2 regions of the Hafnia sp. CBA7124 genome follow, and region 2 is predicted to be linked to the other one. Evidence: predicted binding sites of a transcription regulator. Region 2 holds the regulator's gene; the other holds the start of a gene.
What was found. Region 2 encodes CRP, which controls carbon source genes, mostly activating them, when cyclic AMP is high. Its sites were predicted from a motif close to ATGTGANNNNNNTCACAT; they were not measured.
Positions count from the first base shown of each region.

Region 1: cytR (DNA-binding transcriptional regulator CytR) is a predicted target of CRP. The motif match lies at 2,748-2,765, and genes of this name have one in related genera.

Region 1 covers NZ_AP017469.1:105,052-111,031, reverse strand. Annotated here, with positions in the region: gene rpmE (50S ribosomal protein L31) at 11-226, opposite strand; gene priA (primosomal protein N') at 485-2,680, shown strand; gene cytR (DNA-binding transcriptional regulator CytR) at 2,960-3,988, shown strand; gene ftsN (cell division protein FtsN) at 4,054-5,034, shown strand; gene hslV (ATP-dependent protease subunit HslV) at 5,121-5,651, shown strand; gene hslU (HslU--HslV peptidase ATPase subunit) at 5,663-5,980, shown strand, end outside.
Region 2 covers NZ_AP017469.1:4,175,481-4,181,460, reverse strand. Annotated here, with positions in the region: gene CPY98_RS19020 (aspartate aminotransferase family protein) at 1-579, shown strand, start outside; gene CPY98_RS19015 (YccS/YhfK family putative transporter) at 576-2,654, opposite strand; gene crp (cAMP-activated global transcriptional regulator CRP) at 2,698-3,330, opposite strand; gene CPY98_RS19005 (OsmC family protein) at 3,660-4,067, shown strand; gene CPY98_RS19000 (LysR substrate-binding domain-containing protein) at 4,073-4,984, opposite strand; gene CPY98_RS18995 (MFS transporter) at 5,176-5,980, shown strand, end outside.

The DNA.
Region 1 (5,980 bases), 510 kb from region 2:
GCAAAAAGAATTACTTCTTAGTGCCTGGTACGCTGAAACGCTTGTTGAAGCGGTCAACACGACCACCGGTAGCAACATCACGCTGCTTGCCAGTATAGAACGGGTGGCAGTTACCACATACGTCCAGGTTCAGGTCGTGACCTGCGGTAGAATGAGTTTTAATCACGTTGCCGCAAGAGCAAGTTGCAGTGATTGCAACGTAGTTCGGGTGGATACCTTGTTTCATGGGATAACCTCAGTTAAGGCCGCGTCGCTATCCAGCCCTATTCCGCCAGACACCACGCGTGGTTGATAAATTTGGTTTGATAAAAAAGACTATCAAAGGCGGCGAATTATACAGAGATAAAACATCCACCGCAATCGAATTGCAAGTGGCTTTATTCATCTTCTATTACGACACGTAAAATCAGCGATATCAATTAAACTGATTCACTCCCCCCTCCCTGCATGTAAACTACGCATACATTTAGAAGCAGGATAAAACATGTCGGTCGCTCACGTAGCTTTACCCGTTCCATTGCCACGCACCTTTGATTACCTTCTGCCCGCAGGTGTGAAACCCGCCGTGGGTGTAAGGGTCAGTGTGCCTTTTGGACAGCGTAAAATGATCGGCATTATCACCGGCGTCAGCGAGCACAGCGAACTTCCGCTCGAAAATTTAAAGTCGATTCACCATATCATTGACGATGAATCGCTATTTTCCTCCCGCATGTGGCACATGCTGCGCTGGGCGGCAGACTATTATCACTACCCGATCGGCGAGGTTTTATTTCATGCGCTGCCGGTGATGCTACGTCAGGGGAAACCCGCCCAGCATGGGCAACTCTGGCAATGGGTGATCACGGAACAGGGCAAAGCGACCCTACCTGAAACACTCAAACGCGCCCCCAAGCAGCAGCAAGCGCTCGCCATGTTGTTGCAGCGGCCTCTGTATCGCCATCAGGTCGTTGAATGCGATCTCACCGATGCCGCACTACAAAGCATCAAAGCCAAAGGGCTGGCCGAGTTACGCGCTGAGTCGCCAGAGCTTCAAGACTGGCGTAAAAACTATGCGGTAAACGGTGAGCGCTTAAAGCTCAACACTGAACAAGCCACCGCCGTGGGCGCGATTCGTAGCGAAGACAACCAGTTCAGCGCATGGTTGCTGGCGGGCGTCACCGGCTCCGGCAAAACCGAAGTTTATTTAAGCGTCATCGAAAATATTCTCGCACAGGGCCGCCAAGCGCTGGTTTTAGTACCTGAGATAGGACTCACCCCGCAAACCATCGCCCGGTTTAGAGAACGGTTCAACGCCCCGGTAGATGTGCTTCATTCTGGTTTAAACGACAGTGAACGCCTCGCGGCTTGGCTGCGGGCGCGCAACGGTGAAAGCGCCATCGTTATCGGGACGCGCTCAGCGCTGTTTACGCCCTTTGCTCGCTTAGGCGTTATCATCATTGATGAAGAGCATGATAGTTCTTATAAGCAGCAGGAAGGCTGGCGCTACCACGCGCGTGATTTAGCCGTATTCCGCGCACATCAGGAAGATATCCCTATCGTGCTGGGTTCGGCTACACCCGCATTAGAAACATTGCATAACGTTGAGTTGGGTAAATACCGTCGTTTGCGGCTCACGCAGCGAGCGGGAAACGCAAAACCAGCCACCCAACACTTGCTCGATTTAAAAGGCCTGCCGCTAAAAGCCGGTCTTGCACAGCCCTTGCTGCAACGAATGAAACAACACGTTGACGCCGGTAATCAGGTGATTTTATTTTTAAACCGCCGAGGTTTTGCTCCAGCGCTACTGTGCCATGAATGTGGCTGGATTGCCGAATGTCAGCGCTGCGATCATTACTACACCCTGCATCAGCAGCAGCACCATTTGCGCTGCCATCATTGCGACAGCCAAAAGCCAATCCCGCGCCAGTGCCCACAGTGTGGCACCACCAATTTAGTGCCTGTTGGATTGGGAACGGAGCAATTAGAAACCGAGCTCGCGGCGCTTTTCCCTGACACGCCGATTACCCGCATTGACCGCGATACCACCAGCCGCAAAGGCGCATTAGAGCAACAATTGGCTGAAGTACACCGCGGTGGCGCTCGTATCTTGATCGGCACCCAAATGCTGGCGAAGGGCCATCACTTTCCTAACGTCACGCTGGTAGCTTTGCTTGACGTAGACGGCGCGCTGTTTTCCGCTGACTTCCACTCTGCCGAACGTTTTGCCCAACTTTATACGCAGGTATCGGGCCGCGCGGGCCGCGCGGGAAAACAGGGCGAAGTCATATTACAAACCCATCACCCAGAGCACCCTTTACTGCTGACACTGCTTAACCAAGGCTATGACGCGTTTGCCGAGCAGGCCTTAAAAGAGCGCAAAAGCGTATTTCTTCCCCCGTATACCAGCCACATCATGGTACGCGCCGACGATCACGATAACCAAAATGCACCCCAGTTTTTGCAACAATTAAGAAATCTATTAGAAGCCAGCCCGCTGCGTGATGAGTCATTCTGGATTCTAGGGCCGGTACCCGCGCTGCAACCCAAACGCGGAGGACGATTCCGCTGGCAGTTGCTGCTTCAACATCCGTCTCGTGCCCGTTTACAGAAAATTGTTAAAGGCACACTGCCACTGATTGGCACGTTGCCAACGGTGAAAAAAGTAAAATGGACAGTGGACGTTGACCCTACCGATAACTGATCTGCCTTGATGAGAAAGGCCATCAGACAGAGAGATAAAAATGATGATTTGCGATCCCGATCTAAAAAATCTATCTAGGTCACATTTCTCATGCAAATTAGGTAACAACAGCAGGGTGCATTCTGTTTAAAATGTGATCCATATGGTAATTCATGAACTGGTATGAGCATTCCAGACAATAAAATTTGGGATGACGCAAGGAAGCTGGTTTTCATTCAGTAAAACAGGACGAGCAACACTCGCCGCGTCGGCGTTTCGCCAGACGCAAGGAGAACAGCGTTGGAAGAGAAGCAAAGCATGTCTGCTGCCACCATGAAAGATGTGGCTGAACACGCCGGTGTCTCAACGGCCACCGTTTCACGAGCATTGATGAACCCCGAGAAAGTCTCTGCATCTACCCGCCAAAAAGTTGAACAGGCCGTATTAGCCGTTGGTTATTCTCCGCATGCGTTGGCCCGCAGCGCCAAGCGAAATGAATCGCGCACGATTCTGGTGATTGTGCCTGATATCTGCGATCCTTTTTTTGCCGAAGTGATCCAAGGCGTAGAACGCACCGCCGCTGAGCATGGGTATTTGGTTTTGCTAGGCGACTGCGCTCAGCAACAGCAGCAGGAAAAAACCTTCGTTAATCTTATTATCACTAAACAAATCGATGGCATGCTGCTGCTCGGCTCGAACGTTCCTTTTGATGCCAGCAAAGAAGAACAGAAAAATTTGCCACCGATGGTGATGGCCAACGAGTTCGCTCCCGAACTTGAACTTCCAACTGTCCATATCGATAACCTCACCGCAGCCTTTGAGGCCGTGCTCTATCTGCATGAGCTAGGTCATCATCGTATTGCCTGCATTGCAGGTCCTGAAAGTATGCCGCTGAGTAAATATCGCCTACGTGGCTATATTCAGGCATTGCGCCGCTGCGGTATCGCCGAAGAGAAAAGTTTTGTTGAGCGCGGCGACTTTACCTATGAGGCTGGCGCACAGGCTATGCATAATCTGATGTCCTTGCCACAGCCACCAACGGCGATTTTCTGCCATAGTGATGTGATGGCGATTGGCGCGCTTTCTCAAGCCAAGCGCATGGGATTACGCGTACCCGATGACGTTTCTCTGGTAGGTTTCGACGATATCAAGCAGGCGCAGTACTGCGATCCTCCACTGACCACCGTTTCTCAACCACGCTACCAAATTGGCCGAGAAGCGATGTTATTGCTGTTAGAACAGCTTCACAGTCGCTCTGTGGTGAGCGGTTCAAGACTGTTAGACAGCGAATTTATCGTCAGAGGAAGTACATCTGCGCCGAAACGCTAGTTAAATTGGGATGAGTTCAGTAACATGGCGCTCTTAATTCAAAATCACGATGTAGCGAAAAGACAGTGGCACAAAGAGACTATGTGAGCCGGGGCCGCTCATCAGGAGCGAAGCGCAAAACCAATACCCGGAAAAAGAAAAAATCATCTCGGGGTATCTCTAAAACCATGGTGGTTGTCGCCTTGGGGGTTTTAGTGACTTTCGCTGCCGGCCTTTATTTCCTGACTCACCATAAGCCAGACAGTGATGAACTGTTACCGACGCAGGCCAAACATGCGGGTAATGGTCTTCCTCCAAAACCGGAAGAGCGCTGGCGTTACATCAAAGAGCTTGAGAATCGTCAGGTTGGCGTTGCTACGCCTACAGATCCCACCAGTAGCGCAGCCACTGCACCTACGCAGCAGCCACAGCTGACCGCAGAACAGCGCCAGCTTCTCGACCAAATGCAGTCTGATATGCGTCAGCAGCCAACTCAGCTGTCTGAAGTGCCGTATAACGATCAAACGCAGATTGCACGTCGCGCGCCGCAAAATAGCCGGATGCCGGATCAAACCTATACCCAGCAACAGCCGGTCACGAGTTCGCAGCCACGCAATCCGTTCTCTCAGCAAAATACGGCACCTTCTCAGCCTCGCCAAACCACCACTGAACCGGCACGTCCTGTGCGCACAGCACCACCAGTGCAAGCGACTCAGCCACCGGTTCAGCAGCCGCACAAAGAAAAACCGGCTCCGGTGACAAGCGTGGCAGAGCAACCTGCACCAGCAAAAGAGACCAAAACAGAAAAAGCGGCTGAGAAAGCACCTGAAAAAGAAAACGCGCAGAAATGGATGGTGCAATGTGGTTCATTCCGCAGTACCGATCAGGCGGAATCAGTCAGAGCCCAGCTCGCCTTTGGCGGCGTAGAAAGCCGTATTACCGCTGGCGGTGGCTGGAATCGCGTTCTGTTAGGCCCATACACCAGCCGCGCTTCAGCAGACAAAATGCTGCAACGATTGAAGGGTGATGGGATGTCTGGCTGTATTGCCCTCTCCGTCGGGGGTTGAAAAGCAAAATATCCCCCCCATCTATCTGACAATGCCCCCACACAAAAGTGTGGGGTTCTTATTTCGTCAGCTACGGGGGTCTGCTCGTGACAACAATAGTAAGCGTACGCCGCAACGGTAAAGTGGTGATCGGTGGTGATGGTCAGGCGACCATGGGCAATACCGTGATGAAAGGTAATGTTCGTAAAGTGCGTCGTCTCTATAACGACCGCGTTATTGCCGGATTTGCTGGCGGCACCGCAGATGCCTTCACCCTGTTCGAACTCTTTGAACGTAAACTGGAACTGCATCAGGGACATTTGGTTAAAGCCGCCGTTGAGCTTGCCAAAGACTGGCGCACCGACCGCATGCTGCGCAAGCTCGAAGCGCTGCTGGCCGTCGCGGATGAAAACGCCTCCCTCATCATCACCGGCAACGGTGACGTTATTCAGCCTGAAAATGATTTAATCGCGATAGGTTCCGGCGGCCCTTATGCTCAGGCAGCCTCTCGCGCATTGCTAGAAAACACAGAACTGAGTGCCCGCGAAATCGTTGATAAAGCGCTGGGTATAGCTGGTGATATCTGCATCTACACCAATCAGTTCCACACCATTGAAGAATTAGACTCCAAAGCGTAAGGACTCCAAACATGTCTGAGATGACCCCACGCGAAATTGTCAGCGAACTCGACAGCTACATCATTGGCCAACACTCGGCAAAACGCGCCGTGGCAATTGCCCTGCGTAACCGCTGGCGTCGTATGCAGCTCAACGATGAGCTGCGTCATGAAGTGACACCAAAAAATATTCTGATGATCGGCCCAACCGGCGTCGGTAAAACCGAAATCGCCCGTCGTCTGGCTAAATTAGCCAACGCACCGTTCATCAAGGTTGAAGCCACCAAGTTCACCGAAGTGGGCTATGTGGGCAAAGAAGTTGACTCTATCATCCGTGATCTGACTGACTCC
Region 2 (5,980 bases):
TGCGATCGGCATCAGGCGCTGTTAGTTTTCGATGAAGTACAAAGCGGCATGGGCCGAACCGGTAAACTCTTTACCTACATGCACTACGGCGTGACGCCGGATATTCTCACCACCGCCAAAGCGCTGGGGGGCGGTTTTCCGATTAGCGCCATGTTAACAACTCATGAAATTGCCAGCGCAATGCAGGTGGGCACTCACGGAACCACCTATGGCGGTAATCCCCTGGCCTGTGCGGTTGCAGAGGCGGCTTTAGACGTGATCAATACACCTGAGGTGATGGCGGGAATTGAAGAGCGCCACGGCCTGTTTGTGGAGGCCCTAGAGAAGATCAATACCCAGTACAATATCTTCACTCAGGTGCGTGGAATGGGGCTGTTGCTGGGCGCTGAACTGAGCCCTGCCTATCACGGTAAGGCGCGAGATATCTTGCATGCCGCCGCGAGTGAAGGACTTATGCTGCTGAACGCGGGACCGGATATTTTGCGCTTTGCGCCCTCGTTGGTTATCGAGTTTGCCGATATCCATGAGGGCATGGCACGGCTGGAAAAAGCGATTGCCAAAGTCGTGGGTGGCAATTAATCCCTGAGTTTACGGCTCATCCAAATCCCGTGATGTGGCCGTTGCCGCCATGCTATCGACGAAATGGTATGCATGGCGCGTAAGTGCGCAATGATGCGTCGAAGATGCACTTCAATTTGCGTAACGGGCATACCGTTAGTTTCTTGATCGTCAGACTGAAATACGGCGGCGTTGTCATTGAGCGTTGGACCATCATGTTCCAAACGTTGCTGACAAAGCTGCAACGCAATTTCGCAACGCTGTAAATAATCCTGTGCCAGATTCTCGGTGAGCATGTAGTGGTCGCGTGCGAGGATCGTCATGGCATTGAGATGCTCAACGATAAACTGACTGTGGGTGATCCACAGGCGCATATCCGTTAAGTAACGTGAGTCAAATCCCGGTTCCTGCATCGCCTGATTCAGCGAAGTAAAGACGGCATTGTGTGCCTGATTCACTTTCATACGCGCATAGGCCAGCGCGGACGTTTTTGGCTCAGGCGACAGTAAAAGGCGCAGTTCGTCTTGGTAGGCCTCCAATGCCTGATGTGCATTTTTGCGCAGCAAGCCGCTTTGCCACTGTGGCCACAGCCAGATGGTGCTGGCAAAGGCAAGAATACAACCGAGAACCGTATCGATGAGGCGCGGAACCAAGAAATGTAATCCGTTAAGCTGTAACAGCTGAAGCGTGTACACCGCCGTGATGGTGAAACCGATCACGGCCAGACCGTAGTTTTTCCTGAGCACCAAATAAGCCGCGATGGTAATTACCAGCATGCAGCTAAGCGTGACGTTCAACGGTAGGTTGAGCTGCAGTAGTCCTGCGGCAACAATTAACCCAACAAAGGTGCCTAGCGCACGGTGCTGGATCCTAACGCGCGTCGCGTTATAGCCATTCTGAATCACCAACATGATGGTCAGCAAAACCCAATAGGGCTTTGGCAGATGGAATAACATGCCGAGGCTACTGCCCGCAGCCAGCGTAATACCTAATCGTGCGGCGTTGCGCAGTGCTACCGACTTCAACGAAAGATAGGCGCGCAGCGCAGGCCAGAAGGGAAGCCGCTGCTGAGTGGACATCAGATTGCGTTGATATAGTGGGCGTTGGCGCTCTAGCAGGCGAGCCACACGGCTAAAATGATAATAACAGAATTTGCCAACGGGGTTATCTGGGTGCTGATTAGACAGTTTTTCTAGCGCCGATAGCTCATTATCCATCGAGAAATGTTGGGGATAACGGTGATACAAAATATCGTCGGCAACCGTTTTAAGTCGCTCGGTAATGACCTGAGCATTGCGGCGTAATATCGCCTCGGCCTGACTTTTTTCGACCAGCTTCTGCACTTCATCAGGCTGAGACAGGCTAACGGTGATGTGTTCTTGCAAGTCTAATGCGACCTGAAAATAGCGCAGCAGGCGTTTGTATTCAGGATTATGCACCAACGATAGCATGTGCATTTGCTGATAGATCTGAGCAATAAGATCCATCACTTTTTGCTGGCGTTGTAGCAACGGAGGCAGCGCGGTTTCAGGATCGATATGCTGAGTTAGCAGGCTGTATTTGGCTTCCATGTAGTCGCCAAGCTGAACGTAGAGCTGGCTGAGGTTCTCGCGGATCGGTTGCCCTTTCCACAGCAGAAACCAAAACCAGGTGAAAGCGCCATACCAAATAGTGCCGACAATATACAGCAGTGGCCCATGCCAGATCGGTACGCTTCCCGCCATGCTCAGGGTAAAAATAGAGGCAACCAGCGCGGCAGGCATAAGCCGTGCGTGTAGCGGGCTAATTTCACCGTTAACGCCAAGCAACAAGGCTAAACCGAGCATGATCAGCGGTAGGGGAATTTGCCAGAGTAAGCATTGCTGTAGCAGAAAACTGCTGAAGGCAAATAAGCTGCCGCCAACGACTAATCGTTTAATAAAGCGTTTATGCGGAGTATCGAGCCCGGCGATATTGCAGCAGGCGGGAACTAAAGAGAACATCAGCCCAAGTTGTAGATTACCTATCAACAGGCCGAATAGCACAGGAAGACACAGCACCAGCGTTTGACGCAGTGCGTAGTTGACTTCCGGGTGGTAGATGAACCGCCGCCACATAGCTAAAGAAACCCGTGCAGCAGGGCTACACGGGCGTCATCTATCAGCGAGTGCCGTAAACGACGATGGTTTTTCCGTGTGCGGAGATCAGATTTTGATCTTCCAGCATCTTCAGAATACGACCAACGGTTTCACGGGAGCAGCCAACGATCTGGCCAATTTCCTGACGAGTGATCTTGATCTGCATACCATCTGGATGAGTCATGGCATCTGGCTGTTTGGCCAGATTCAGCAGGGTCTGAGCGATACGACCGGTTACGTCCAAGAATGCAAGGTTGCCGACTTTTTCAGAGGTAACCTGTAAACGGCTAGCCATCTGAGCAGACAGGCGCATCAGAATATCTGGATTGACCTGAATGAGCTGGCGGAACTTCTTGTAAGAAATTTCAGCCACTTCACAGGCGGTTTTTGCACGAACCCAGGCGCTACGTTCTTGCCCTTCCTCAAATAAGCCTAGTTCACCAATGAAATCGCCCTGATTGAGATAAGAAAGGATCATTTCTTTGCCTTCTTCATCTTTAATCAATACAGCAACGGAGCCCTTAACGATGTAGTACAGGGTTTCAGCCTTTTCACCTTGGTGGATCAGGGTACTTTTGGACGGATACTTGTGGATATGGCAATGAGACAAGAACCATTCAAGAGTCGGGTCTGTTTGCGGTTTGCCGAGAACCATTCGCTATTATCCTCTGTTGTTATCGCTGCCCTAATATCGGGATACTGATCCTGACAGTGTGCTTATCGTGGCACGGGGCTTTGCTTATTAACTTGTATAGCACTTCATAATCGAGATATAGAGTAATAGGCTAAGGTAATTATTTCCTAGAGTTATTGATCTATACCCGTTTCAATCCATAAAGATCCATTTCGGCATAGTTTGTAGCACAGCTTTGTGCAGGTGTCTTGTGTTGTCTCGCTTCAGCATCAAGAAGTGAGGCCTCTGATTGCCTGTTTTTTATAGAAAGCGTAGTCTGATGCCAAAATTTAACCAAAGGGGTGATAAACATGCAGGCACGAGTGAAATGGGTTGAAGGGATGACTTTTCTGGGTGAATCCGCTTCAGGGCATCAAATTCTTATGGATGGAAACGCTGGCGATAAAGCACCAAGCCCAATGGAAATGGTGCTGATGTCTGCGGGTGGATGCAGCGCGATTGACGTGGTTTCTATTTTACAGAAAGGGCGACTGGACGTGCGCGACTGTGAAGTAAAATTAACCTCTGAGCGCCGCGAAGAAGCCCCTCGTTTGTTTACTCACATCAATCTGCATTTCGTGGTTACCGGCAAAGGACTGACTGATAAAGCCGTTGAACGCGCAGTCGCCTTATCGGCCGAGAAGTATTGCTCGGTAGCGCTGATGTTGGGTCAAGCGGTGAATATTACTCACAGCTTTGAAACTATCGTGGTTGAGTAACGTTTTTACTCCCAAGCATAGTTTTGGCATTCCCAACGTAATAAATCCAAGAATCGCCGCGCCGTTAAGGTCAGCGGCGATTTTTGTGAATAGAACACGCAATACTGGGCGGTGGGTAAATCGTCGATAGGCAATGCACAGAGCGTATTGCCTAATCCCAGCGGTTCCCGCATCGCCCGGGCCACGATGGTGAGGTATTGTGCCTGTTGCACCATGCTTAATCCGCACACCACGGAGTCCGTTCGGATCGGTGATTGACTAAGCTGGTGGTAAAAATTCCCCATGGCTGATTCTAGCTGCTGGTAGTAGCCCATATCGGTTTCAGGTATCAGCCATTTTGCGTGCTTCAGCTCTTCTAACGATTTAGCCTGAGAAAATGGGTTGTCGCGGTGAGCGATAATGCAAAAGGGCGATTCAAATAGCGGCTCACGTACCAGATCTATTGGCGTAGTTTCGACTGTTAGCGTGCCGATGGCAAAATCGAGTCGCCCTTCACGCAAGGCCGGTAGAAGCGTCGAGAGCTGCGCTTCTTTGGCGTGTATATTGGCCTGTGGAAACTGAGACTTAAAGGTATCAGCGGCCTGAGGAAACACGGTTAGCGCAATCAGCGATGAAAAGCCTACAGACACTGAACCTTGAGAATATTGGCTTATCTGCTCAATTTCATCTGCCGCTCGCTGTAATTCTTCCAAAATAAGCTGCGAGCGTGCCGCAAACGCGCTTCCTGTTTCAGTCAGCATCATTCCTTTAGCTCCACGCAAGATAAGCTGCGTATTCAGCGTATGTTCCAATTCTTTGATCGCTCTGCTTATTGCAGGCTGTGACTGGTTTAACGCGCGCGCGGCGGCGCGAATACTTCCTCGACGAATCACTTCCTGAAACGTTTTTAGCTGCTGAATTTTTGGCAGATATTTCACCGCGCTTCCCCTATCAATAAAAAGCATCACCCCAAAAAAAATGACATCTTACACGGTGTGGGTAAAGACGATATTTTCATCAATGCCATCTGGCGCGCAGTTAATAAAAAGAAAGTGATGCACATCACATAAGCACCCCTATGCGTTTGAGCCTCTGTCAGGGTTGACGCCGTTCAGCGAGGAGTTTGGCTATGCAATTTCAGCGCCGTTCATTGATGATTTTCTTATTGTTTATCGGCTACGCAATCGTTTATATCGACAAAACCGTGGTGGGGTTTGCTCTGTTGCCTATCGAGCGGGAGTTTTCCCTCCAGCCTGAGCAATTAGGCTATATCACCGGCGTTTTTTTTCTCGCCTATTCCATTTTTCAGATCCCCGCCGGTTGGCTGAACGATCGCTTTGGATTCAAAAAAGTCTTGTGTAGCTCACTCTTTCTGCTGGGTGGGTTTGCCATGTGCTTCGGCTGGCTGGGGCTCACTTTTGGTTTATTGCTGACGTTTCGTTTTCTGGCGGGAATGGGACATGCGGGCTATCCGACCTCCTGTGCGAAAGCGGTGACGGCAAATTTCACCGTTGAACAGCGCACTTTTGCGCAGTCTATTCTGCTGTCCTCGGCGGGGCTGGCGATGACGTTAGGCCCGTTGGTGGCGGTATATTGTCTTGAACATATTGGCTGGCGCGGGTCTTTTGCTTCGTTGGGTATTTTGGCCTTTATCATCTCGGGCTGCATTTTGTGGCTGGTGCCAAATCCACAGAAGGCATGGCCAACATCTTCTACCCAGCAGAAAAGCGGGCCTTATCGCCAGCTGCTGAAAAGCCCTATCGTTATTTTGCTGTTTATCGCCATTTTTTGTTTGAACATTCCGTCCTACGGCCTGATGGCATGGCTGCCTAAATTCTTGGTGCAAAACCGTGGGCTGCCGTTGGGCGTATCCAGCTTAGTGGCCGCGGCGGGCGGTCTGGGGATGTGGATTTCGTCTTTGTGCACCGGCTATT